DNA from 4 places in the Staphylococcus sp. IVB6214 genome. Region 1 is predicted to be linked to each of the others. Evidence: predicted binding sites of a transcription regulator. Region 1 holds the regulator's gene; each other region holds the start of a gene.
What was found. Region 1 encodes Rex, which represses fermentation and respiration genes when NADH is low (regulators of the CRP and FNR family bind a similar motif). Its sites were predicted from a motif close to TTGTGAAATATTTCACAA; they were not measured.
Positions count from the first base shown of each region.

Region 1 (3,222 bases):
TTCGACAAAGGTTTCTAATCGTTTGATTTCATCTTGTTGCCGCTCATATTCTGCGAGGCGTTTTTGATAGTATTGATCACGTTGCGCGATAAATTTACCATAGTTACCAACATAGTGCTTCACTTCACCTAAAGAAACATCATAGATTTGTGTGACGATTTTATCTAAGAAGTAACGGTCGTGCGAGATGATGACGATAGCCCCTTTAAAAAACTTCAAATAATCTTCTAACCATGCAGTCGTTTCCATATCGAGATGGTTAGTCGGCTCATCAAGTAGCAAAAGGTCAGGTTCACGCAGTAACATTTGAGCGAGTGAAAGTCGTGTTTTTTGACCGCCACTGAAGTCGTTGACTGGACGATGATAGTCGGCTTCCGTAAAATGTAGCCCGTTCAAAACAGTCTTTATTTTACGCTCATAATCATAGCCACCTTGCTTTTCAAACTCATTCGATATGCTTTCATAACGCTTCATATGTTCTTGATAAGCATCCGAATCATAGCGATCTGCGTGTTGAGCAAGCCAATCCGTTTCTTCTTGCATCTTCTCACCGAGTTGTTTAAGGTGCTCAAACGGTTGTAACATCTCTTCAAACACAGTTTTTTGAGTGTTGAGTGTCATTTGCTGTGTCAGATAACCCATTTTTAAGTTTTTAATCTTTGAGATATGACCGTCTTCGTATGCTTCTACACCTGCAATGATTTTCATTAAAGTGGATTTTCCTGCACCGTTACGTCCAACAATGCCAATTCGTTCGCCGGTTTTCACTTCAAAGTTGACACCATCAAAAATTGTCTCGCCATCAAAAGACTTTGAAATCTGACTGAGTTGCATTAATATCATGTGGGATGCTCCTTTCATTAACATATATTGTACAACAAAAAATATACCCATCAAAATGTAAATGTTTCTTTCTGAGTAAAAGTCAGTTATAATTATAGTGTTGTGCTGTGAAATGTATCACATATGTTTAGAAATATTTTTGGAGGATTGTGTAATGGCTAAAGAAACGGTAAAAATTCCAAGAGCGACCTTGAAACGCCTGCCTTTGTATTATCGCTTTGTAAACACGTTAAAAGCGAAAGGTGAAAATCGTGTCAATTCTAAAGCGATTAGCGAAGGCTTGAATATCGATTCAGCAACGATTCGACGTGACTTTTCTTATTTTGGCGAGCTTGGCAAAAAAGGATACGGCTATAACATTGACAACCTTCTAGACTTCTTCAAATCAGAATTAAGTGACTCTGAAGAGATTCACATCGGCATTGTAGGTGTCGGTAATCTCGGTCACGCATTGATTACTTACAACTTCTCCATCCACGATGATATGACAATTACAGAAGCATTTGATATACGTCCAGAAGTGATCGGTGAAACAATCGGTAATGTCCTTGTTAAACCAATGTCAGATATGACAGAAATTATTAAGAAAGAAAAACTTGAAGTGGTGATTATTGCAACACCAGAATCGGCAGCACAAGCGGTTACAGATCAACTTGTTGAAGCAGGCATTAAAGGTATTCTTAACTTCACGCCAAAGCGTGTACAAGTGCCACAATCAGTACAAGTTCATCAAATTGATCTGGGTGTAGAACTTCAATCATTGCTCTTTTTTATGAAAAATTACAATTCAACACTACAAGCATAATACAGTCGACATAAATTATTGAATATGTAAGCAAATAAGTCATCAAAATTCAGCTTTTGAATTTTGATGTTTTTTTATGCGCTTATTTTTCAGATAGGTCTTTCATAGCAAAATAATCTTTTAAAAAGTTGAGAGACTACTTTGTGTATCATTTGGTACTCTCTGAGAAAGATGGAAAATTATAAAATTTTACACTCACCCTTGCATTATATAATGACATTCTATATAATTCAGATAATGTTAATCGGATATAGGAGGTTGGTAAAATGATTTGGACTATTTTTAGTGGTTTAATCGTTGGGGCATTACTTGGATTTGTAATGCAACGTACAAGATTCTGTTTGACAGGTGGTTTTCGTGACATGTACGTTCAAAAGAACAACAAGATGTTTTATGCATTATTAGTTGCGATTACGATTCAAGCAGTTGGTATTTTCGGATTGAAAGCAGCTGGATTCATTACGATTGATAACGGGACGTTTCCTATCGTTGGAACAATTATTGGATCGTTTATCTTCGGTGTCGGCATTATTTTAGCAGGTGGCTGTGCAACAGGGACATATTATCGTGCAGGAGAAGGCCTTATCGGAAGTTGGATTGCACTAGGATTTTATGCGCTTTTTGCAGCTATTTCAAAATTTGGTATTTTAGCACCGATCAATGAACGTTTACAAAGTTATACAGTGGCAAATGCAGATATGTCTGTTTCAACAGGTGTACCATATTGGGTATGGCTTGTACTCTTAGTCGGTATTACAACATTCTTCGTTGTCAAAACTTTACGTAAACCAAAACCAACCATTGCAGTTCCGAGATTAAAGCAACGTTACACAGGGATTCGTCACATATTGTTTGAACGTCGTTATCATCCATTCGTTGCAGCTATTGCAGTTGGCTTAATTGCAATGATTGCATGGCCAATGAGTATTTCGACTGGACGTGAAGGTGGATTAGGGATTACCACACCTTCTGCACATATCGTTCAATTTTTAACAACAGGTAATGTGACTGTATTGGACTGGGGTGTCTTTCTCGTACTCGGTATTTTAGTAGGCTCATATATTGCAGCAAAAGGCTCTCATGAATTTAAATGGCGCTTACCAGACATTAAAACAATCCGTAACAGTGCATTAGGTGGTACATTTTTGGGATTTGGTGCGGCCGTAGCAGGTGGCTGTTCGATCGGTAATGGACTTGTTGCAACAGCTGCGCTATCTTGGCAAGGATGGATTGCGTTAGCGTCAATGATTCTAGGCACTTGGTTTATGAGTTACTTCTTGTTTGTCAAACCGTTACGTGCGGCACGTCGACAAACGCAAAGTGTAAAAGCGCAATCAGTGAATGCATAATATAGAAATAAAGGAGATATTATTATGGTATATGAACTAGGTACAGTTGGAATGGTATGCCCGTTCCCTTTAATAGAAGCACAGAAAAAGATGGAAGAACTTGCAGTTGGTGACGAGTTGAAAATTGATTTTGACTGCACGCAAGCAACAGAATCAATCCCAAACTGGGCTGCGGAGCAAAATTATCCTATTACGAATTATGAGCAACTCGGTGATGCGTCATGG
Region 1 covers NZ_CP094723.1:1,607,987-1,611,208, reverse strand. The annotation lists gene MUA51_RS07925 (ABC-F family ATP-binding cassette domain-containing protein) at 1-843, opposite strand, end outside; gene MUA51_RS07920 (redox-sensing transcriptional repressor Rex) at 998-1,648, shown strand; gene MUA51_RS07915 (YeeE/YedE family protein) at 1,915-2,997, shown strand; gene MUA51_RS07910 (sulfurtransferase TusA family protein) at 3,022-3,222, shown strand, end outside.

Region 2 (3,222 bases), 320 kb from region 1:
AACGTCGGAAAAGTGACATTTGATGTAACAGATGGTCAATTAACCAATGCGAAAGCGACATTGATCAATGTGAAAGATGTAGCTGATTTAATGCCAAATGCAGCGTTGAAAAAGCAACTTGATAAAGCAAATGCTGAATATTTAGAAGCAACATCTGAAGTGATCATCCCGAATAACAAAGTACACTTCAAAGGTGAACGAGATGATGTGCGTACAAAAGAAACAAACTTAGGGAACGCAGTTGCTGATGCAATGGAAGCATACGGTCAACATGGATTCAGTACACCATCTGACTTTGCTGTAACGAACTCAGGTGGTATTCGTGCCTCTATCGCACCAGGTACAGTGAAACTGAGCGATATTATTACAGTATTGCCATTCGGTAACACAATTGCTCAGATCAAAGTAACAGGTGAAAACGTATTGAAAGCATTTGAACATAGCTTGAGCGCACCGACGCAAACAGTTAATGGCAAAACACAATTCACAGCGAACGGTGGTTTGCTACAAATCTCTAATGGTGTCCGTGTATACTATGATATGAACAAGGCACCAGGACAACGTGTGAATGAAGTACAAGTGTTGAACAGAAAAACAGGTCAATATGAACCACTAGACTTAACACGTATTTATAACGTTGCAACGAATGACTTTACAGCGTCAGGTGGCGATGGTTTTGACATGTTTGGCGGACCACGTGAAGAAGGTGTGTCACTCGATAAAGTCATGGCGGATTACTTGAAAACGGCTGACTTATCGCAATATGACACAACGGAACCACAGCGCATGATTATGGGTCAACCTGTCAAAGGTGAGGACTCAGTGACAGTGCCACCTGCAACGGAAGACCCGAATCATCCAACGCAAACACCGCAGCCAACGGTACCGGGCAAAGTAATTCCATTCCCAACTGTACCGGAACAACCAGCTGTAACAGAAGATAACGGTGTAGTGGCGACGGCAATGTCAACAACGGATATGCCAGATACATCGCTGCAAGCGAATACTGTGCATATGCCGATGACGTTGCAAGGACACTCTGTAACGATGTCTGGCAACGACGAAGATATGTTGCCAGAGACGGGTGGAACGCCAGCGGGAACGACGGCACTGGCCTACTTGTGTATCGGTGCAGGTGTCTATGCGATGAGACGTAAACGAGTAGCATAATTTTTTATAATAGGGTCAAAATAGACAGTGCTTTTTTGAGAAAAGGCGCTGTCTATTTTTGTATATTAGGACATATTTTTTGGGTGTTCAGAAATGAGTGAGAACCGTTATCAACTAGGCGTAGCAAGGGATACAAGAGTTTGTGAAAAAATTAACAATTAGGGAATACGGAGATATAAATAGGTAAATCCCTAGTATCGTGAAAAAATTAGCAAAGGTACAATAGACATAATAAGGAAAGCCTATGTCTATTGAGGAGGATGAATATGGCAAAATTTGGATTAAACTTCTTTAAGCCGACTGAAAAGTTTAACGGCAATTGGTCAGTTTTGGAACATAAGAGCCGTGAATGGGAAAAAATGTACAGAGAAAGATGGAGTCATGACAAAGTCGTACGTACAACACATGGTGTAAACTGTACGGGATCATGCTCATGGAAAGTGTTTGTAAAAAATGGTGTCATCACTTGGGAGAACCAACAAATCGACTATCCAAGCTGTGGACCAGATATGCCAGAATTCGAACCTCGTGGCTGTCCACGTGGTGCGTCGTTCTCATGGTATGAATACAGTCCACTACGTATTAAATATCCATACGTAAGAGGTAAGTTATGGGACCTATGGAAACAAGCATTAAGTGAACATGGCGATCCGATTAAAGCATGGGCGTCTATCGTTGAAGATGAGCAAAAAACACGTATTTACAAAGCAGCACGTGGTAAAGGTGGCCATGTGCGTGCAAACTGGAGAGACGTAGCGCAACTTATTTCAGCACAATTAATCTACACAATTAAGAAAGATGGTCCAGACCGTATCGCAGGTTTCACACCAATCCCAGCGATGTCTATGATCAGTTATGCAGCGGGAGCACGTTTTATCTCATTACTTGGTGGAGAAATGTTAAGTTTCTACGACTGGTATGCGGATTTACCACCAGCGTCTCCACAAATCTGGGGTGAACAAACAGACGTACCAGAATCAAGTGACTGGTACAATGCCGCATACATTATGATGTGGGGTTCTAACGTGCCATTAACACGTACACCAGATGCCCACTTCATGACAGAAGTTCGTTACAAAGGTGCGAAAGTTGTTTCAGTTGCACCTGACTATGCAGAAAACGTTAAGTTTGCGGATAACTGGTTAGCGCCAAACCCTGGTACTGACGCAGCGATTGCGCAAGCGATGACACATGTTATCATGCAAGAATTCTATGAAGATGAACCATCAGAAATGTTCATCAACTATGCAAAACAATATTCAGATATGCCTTTCGTCATCCGTTTAGACAAAGATGCGAATGGATACAAAGCAGGTCGTTTCTTACGTTCAAGCGACTTCGGTAGCACATCTGAAAACAGTGAATGGAAACCAGTCGTATTCGATACGTTAACAGATACAATTCAAGTGCCAAACGGTACAATGGGTCAACGTTGGGAAGAAGGCAAACAATGGAACCTTAAGTTAGAGAACGAACAAGGTGAGAAAATTGATCCAGCGATGACAGTTGCAACAGGTGAATATGCACTTGCAACAGTTCAATTCCCATATTTTGATAACGCAGGTAACGGTGTATTCGAACGTCCAATTCCAGTGCGTAAAATGACATTGGCAAATGGCGAAGAAACACTTGTTACAACAATCTATGACTTAATGGCTTCACAATATGGTGTGAAACGTTTCGGTCATGAATTAGAAGCAAAAGGCTTTGATGATGCAGCGTCATTCTACACACCTGCATGGCAAGAAAAAGTTACTGGCGTGAAAGCAGACGTTGTGACGCAAGTTGCACGTGAATTTGCACAAAACGCTATTGATACAGGCGGTCGCTCAATGATTATCATGGGTGCAGGTATCAACCACTGGTTTAACTCTGATACGATTTATCGTTCAATCCTTAACCTTGTTGTGTTATGTGGTTGTCAAGGTGTCAACGGTGGTGGCTGGGCTCACTACGTTGGACAAGAAAAATGTCGTCCAATTGAAGGTTGGAGCACAATTGCATTTGCGAAAGACTGGCAAGGTCCACCGCGTTTACAAAATGGTACAAGCT
Region 2 covers NZ_CP094723.1:1,928,752-1,931,973, reverse strand. The annotation lists gene MUA51_RS09590 (5'-nucleotidase C-terminal domain-containing protein) at 1-1,170, shown strand, start outside; gene MUA51_RS09585 (nitrate reductase subunit alpha) at 1,437-3,222, shown strand, end outside.
Region 2: the regulator Rex is predicted to act here: its motif matches at 1,311-1,328, upstream of MUA51_RS09585 (nitrate reductase subunit alpha).

Region 3 (3,222 bases), 930 kb from region 1:
ACGTCTTGGATTGCAGCTAACAAGTTTTCACCAACGATAGGGTAGTGTTCTTCACGCACATCTAGTGCACAGTGCTTGTATCCAATCTCTTTTACGATTGGCACAATTGGTGTAAAGTCTTCAATATTCATAGCAGCAGCAAGTACAGATTGCGCTAAAGCTGTTGATTGAAAACCTTTTTTCTGGTTTGTTTGGTTAAACATATTGCGTAGTTCAGGATGTTGACTGAACATTCTATTGTAGAATCGTGATGTGATTTCCGTACCTTTTTCTTTTAATACGGGAACTGTTTCTAAAATAATCCCTTTTTCTTCTTGTGTTAACACAACAATCACTCCTTAAAGGTATTTACTCTTTATATTATTCACTAACTATATGTATGCGTAAACAAAAACGCATGTAATAGCGAGTGAGATAACAAGCATTCACAAAAATAAAGCATGTAAGTCCATAGTAGGATTCCATCTTGTTCAAAAAAATGTATAATAGTTTGTGACAGTACATACAGAATGGAGGACCACACCAAATATGAACAAATTACTTCAATCGTTATCAGCTATTGGTGTATCAGCAACACTTGTCACACCTAACCTCAGTGTAGAAGCAACTTCCAACACAATTCCTTCTATTAAAGGAACAGAAGATGCTATTGTTGAAGTGGGCAAAACATACAACCCATTAGCTGGTGTAACTGCATACGATAAAGAAGACGGTGATTTGACTGATAAAATCAAGGTCAATGGTCATTTTGATACGTCAAAAGCAGGGACGTACCAACTGGAGTACCAAGTCATTGACTCTGATGGTGCCATTGAAACATCTTCTCGTGTCATACAAGTTGTTGATGCACCGCAATAGGTGAGATGAAAAGGCTGGTCGTCGGCGCAATATAAGCGCTTACATCGACGAGTCTTTTTCTTTTTATAATATCTCACTTGATAATACATGTTCATTTTACAAATGAGAGAAAATGTAAGCTATTAGCAAATTCCCTATATCTATATAGCAAATCCCCTTCTTTTAATGATAAACATTTTCAATTACCGGAATCTAGAAAACGTTTCCAAACCTTGCCCTGCTTATAACTACTCGCATTTTTAGTCGATTTCTACTTTTTAAGCCATTTCACAAAATGTACACATATTTTTTGAGGTGCTCTCATCCCGTGCCACGTCTAGACTGGCAAGGTCAGCACGTTTTTTTATTTGCTAAAATAACAAAAAGCCTCTTGTAAATATTACATATTATTTTAAAATTGATATAAGCCCTACAATAGTACAATTAGGAGGTTAAAAAAGTGTCAAAATTAAAGTCTTTGCTTCTAACGTTTGGAACACTGTTTCTATTAACAGGTTGTTCTAATATGGAAGTCTTAAACCCAAAAGGGCCACAAGCAAGTGAATTGAGATTTTTGATTATCTACTCAATTATCTTCATGGTTGGCATTGTTGCGGTTGTATGTATCCTTTTTGCTGTTTTCACTTGGAAATACCGTTACACGAAAACAACAGAATCTGGAAAAGTACACCACAACGCAATTCTTGAAACAGTTTGGTTTATCATTCCTGTATTTATTTTAATTGCATTAATGATTCCTACTGTTAAATCACTTTACGATTTTGAGGAGCCACCTAAAGCTGAAGACGATCCAATCGTTGTTTACGCAGTCAGTGGTGGTTACAAATGGTTCTTCGCATATCCTGATGAAAAAATTGAAACAGTGAACCATTTAACAATTCCAACAAATCGACCAATTACGTTCAAGCTTCAAGCGATGGACACAATGACAAGTTTCTGGATTCCACAACTTCACGGTCAAAAATATGCGATGACTGGAATGACAATGGAATGGACAATGCAAGCAGACGAGGAAGGTACTTACCGTGGACGTAACTCAAACTTCAACGGTGAAGGTTTCTCACGTCATACTTTCCAAGTGAATGCTGTAAGTCAAGAAAAATACGATGAATGGGTGAAAAAAGCGCAATCACAGAAAGTTATCGATCAAGATACTTTCGACAAACAACTTTTACCTATCACGAAAAATGAACAGTTAACATTCAGCGGTACGCACATGGCATTCGTAGACCCGGCTGCAGATCCGGAATACATCTTCCATGCATATAAACGCTTCAACTTTGTTCAGAAGGACTTAAACTTCACTCATGATCAAACAACAGGTGTTTTAAGCGAACCAAACAAACCAGCACGTGAAGTGACGGTTACGAATGAAAACTACCCACGCCATGGTATGGAACCTGCAATCCTTAAGAACGATGAAAAATATGATAATGAGTTCAAGAAGGACGAAGAACATACAATGGATGAAATGGAATCAATTCAAAAAGGTGCCAAAGATGCTAAGGCACACAAAGATCATAAAAGTGGAGGTGGACATTAATGATGAACTTTCCATGGGATGAGCTTCTCGTACGTGGTAACTGGATGATTACCTTAGCTCAAATTAGTGCACCATTCTTAGTAATTGGTGTCATTGCTGCAATTACGTACTTTAAGCTTTGGGGATATTTATACAAGGAATGGTTCATGTCAGTCGACCACAAGAAGATTGGTTTAATGTACCTAATCTGTGCCGTGTTAATGTTTGTACGTGGTGGTATTGATGCGATCCTACTACGTATCCAATTAACAATTCCGGACAATCCATTCTTAGATTCAAATCACTATAACGAAATCTTTTCAACGCACGGTGTAATCATGATTATCTTCATGGCGATGCCACTTGTAATTGGTTTAATGAACATCATCATTCCATTACAAATCGGTGCACGTGACGTTGCATTCCCAGTACTAAACAACATTAGTTTCTGGTTATTCGTAGCAGGTATGTTATTATTCAACCTTTCATTTATTGTGGGTGGATCACCTGCTGCAGGTTGGACAAACTATGCACCATTAGCTGGTGAATTTAGTCCAGGACCGGGTGTAAACTATTACTTAGTTGCAATCCAAATTTCTGGTCTTGGTACACTTATTACTGGTATCAACTTCTTTGTAACAATTATGAGATGTAAATCTCCAAGTATGAAATTTATGCAAATGCCAATGTTTGTTGTGACAACATTCATTACAATGTTAATTATTTTATTAGCATTCCCACCACTTACAGTAGCACTTGCATTAATGACTACTGATAGAATTTTCGATACAGCGTTCTTTACAGTAGCCAATGGTGGTATGCCAATGCTATGGGCAAACTTC
Region 3 covers NZ_CP094723.1:682,406-685,627, forward strand. The annotation lists gene MUA51_RS03275 (globin domain-containing protein) at 1-326, opposite strand, end outside; gene MUA51_RS03280 (immunoglobulin-like domain-containing protein) at 529-858, shown strand; gene qoxA (cytochrome aa3 quinol oxidase subunit II) at 1,298-2,401, shown strand; gene qoxB (cytochrome aa3 quinol oxidase subunit I) at 2,404-3,222, shown strand, end outside.
Region 3: the regulator Rex is predicted to act here: its motif matches at 1,114-1,131, upstream of qoxA (cytochrome aa3 quinol oxidase subunit II).

Region 4 (3,222 bases), 300 kb from region 1:
GTTGTCTAAAGCATATTGAATCGCTGCACGAACTAAACGCTCAGTACCTTCTTTAGATACAGGTTTAATACCGATACCTGATGATTCAGGGAAACGAATATTTTTAGCACCCATTTCGTTTTGTAAGAAGTCAATGACTTTCTTAACTTCTTCTGAGCCTTGCTTGAATTCGATACCTGCATAAATATCTTCAGTATTTTCACGGAAGATAACCATATCTGTATCTTCTGGTCGTTTAACAGGAGATGGTACGCCTTGGAACCAACGCACTGGACGTAAACATGTGAATAAATCTAATTCTTGACGTAACGCTACGTTTAATGAACGAATACCGCCGCCAATTGGTGTTGTCAATGGTCCTTTGATCGCAATCAAGTATGATTTGATGGTATCTAATGTTTCAGCAGGTAACCATTCGCCTGTTTCATCAAATGCTTTTTGACCTGCTAATACTTCTTTCCATGCAATTTCTTTCTTGCCATCATAGGCTTTTTTTACAGCTTCATCGATTACACGGCTTGCTGCTCCCCAGATATCAGGTCCAATCCCATCACCGATAATAAATGGAATAATTGGTTGATCCGGTACTTGTAATCCACTGTCTGTTTTTACGATTTTTTCACTCATTGTTAAATAACCTCCAAAAAATAATTTAGTTGCTTATTCTGAAAATATTTTAGCGTTGTTCGATTGGCTCGTATTTACGGTTCGTTTCGCCAACATATGTGGCACGAGGACGAATAATACGGTTGTTCGCCAATTGCTCAATGATATGAGCTGTCCAACCTGAAGTACGGCTCACCGCAAAAATTGGTGTGAACAAGTCATGATCGATACCCATGCTGTGATATACAGTTGCACTGTAAAAGTCAACGTTTGGTAACAAACCTTTTTCTTCTTTAATAATATCTGCAATTTTTACAGACATTTCAAAGAGTTCTTTTTGACCTGTTTCTTCAGTAATTTTGCGACTCATTTCTTTTAAGTATTTCGCACGTGGATCGCCGTTTTTGTATACACGGTGACCAAAGCCCATTACTTTTTGTTTGTTTGCAAACGCATTTTCAAGATACGCATCTACCTTATCAATTGAACCAATCTCAAATAACATGCGCATAACTTGTTCGTTTGCACCACCATGTAAAGGTCCTTTTAATGAACCAATTGCAGCTGTTACACCAGAATACATATCAGATAAAGATGATACCGTACAACGTGCTGTGAATGCTGATGCGTTCAATTCATGGTCAGCATGTAAAATTAATGCTTTGTTAAAGCCTTCAATTTCTACATCTGTTGGTTTTTCACCACGTAACATATATAAGAAGTTTGCAGCGTAACTCAATGATGGATCAGGCTTAACTGGATCTTTACCTTCACGAACACGTGCAAATGAAGTCACTAAAGACGCCACTTTCGCTTGAATACGAATTGTACGTTCTTTGATTGCTGCCTCATCATTCTCATCTGCATTCTCATCGAAGTGAGCAAGATAAGATAATGATGTACGTAAAGCCGTCATCGGATGTACTTCGTCAGTCGTATACTCTTCAAAGTGACTGTACATTCGTGGATTTAACGTCATATAGCCGTATAATTTTTCTTGTAATTCTTTAAGCTCTTGTTCGTTTGGTAAACGATAATTCCATAGCAAAAACATAACTTCTTCAAATAATGCATTTTCAGTTAAGTCATCGATATCATATCCCGCATAAGTTAATTGGCTATCGATAATCGAACTAATTTTTGTTTCGGCTGCAATAATCCCTTCTAAACCTCTGATTAATTCTGCCATAGTAATTTCCCCTTTACTGTATATTCGCTCTAATGTAACGGCTTTCATAAATATATTATATCTAATTTTAGCAAATTTGTGAACAATTTAAGAACTTGCGAAGTCAGAATTATCTAATAATAGTATATGTATCAACCGCCATTAGTGGCATAAATGTGATGATGACACGCTTTCTATGTGTTTTCAATTCATATGACATCTCATTTTGTATGCCTTTTCATTTATTTATCATACACTATAATTAAATATGATGACAATAAATTGGCCTGTTCTTTAAGGTGTTATAAAGAAAGACAGTAAAATCCATTTGAGATTTTACTGTCTTTTGTCAATGAGACTTAATGATTATAATACGTTAGCATAACCTTCGAATACTTTACCTTGCGCTGCATCTACTGTTACGAAAACATTATCAGGAATTACTGATGTTACGTCTTTTACACCTACGATTGTCGGAATTGATTTTTCTAAGCCGATAATCGCACTTGGAGATGTTAAGCCACCTTCTTCTGTGACTAATGCTGCTACATCATCTAAGTAAGGTACAATTGCATCATCAACTGAAGTTGTTACGATAACCGCACCTTCTAAGTTTTTACCTTCTAATTCTTTTGCGTCGTTGACAACAACTGTGCGACCGACTGCTGATGTACGGCCAATACCTTGACCACTTGCTAAATCTTCACCGATTAAGTGTAATTTCATCAAGTTAGTTGTACCTGTTTCACCAGTTGGTACACCTGCAGTAATGATGATAAGGTCACCATTAACAACACGTTCTGTTTCAACTGCTGTCGCAACTGCGTTATTTAACATTTCGTCTGTTGTATAGATGCCTTCGCGGATGACTGGATAGACACCCCAAATTAATGAACATTGTCTTGCAGTTGTTGCTTTCGGTGTCACTGCAATAATGTCTGATTTTGGACGATATTTAGAAATCGTACGTGCCGTATTACCACTTTCTGTCGCTGCAACGATTGCTTTAACGTTTAAGTTTAAAGCTGTATGTGCTGTTGATACACCAATTGCGTTTACAAGCGATGTTTCAACAAGTTTCGTACGGTCAGATAATAACTTTTTGTAGTCTTGTGCTTGTTCAGCAGCAAGAGCAATGTTGTTCATTGCGATAACAGCCTCTTCAGGATATGCCCCTGCTGCTGTTTCACCTGATAGCATCACGGCATCTGTCCCATCATAAATCGCATTGGCTACGTCAGATGCTTCCGCACGTGTTGCACGTGGGTTACGTTGCATTGAGTCTAACATTTGTGTCGCTGTGATGACTGGTTTACCAAGTTTGTTACATTTGCGAATTAATTCTTTTTGAACAACCGGTACTGCTTCTGGTGGAATTTCCACACCCATGTCACCACGAGCAATCATTAAACCATCAGAAACTTCTAAGATTTCATCGATATTGTCAA
Region 4 covers NZ_CP094723.1:1,303,014-1,306,235, forward strand. The annotation lists gene icd (NADP-dependent isocitrate dehydrogenase) at 1-627, opposite strand, end outside; gene MUA51_RS06330 (citrate synthase) at 677-1,795, opposite strand; gene pyk (pyruvate kinase) at 2,141-3,222, opposite strand, start outside.
Region 4: the regulator Rex is predicted to act here: its motif matches at 1,872-1,889, upstream of MUA51_RS06330 (citrate synthase).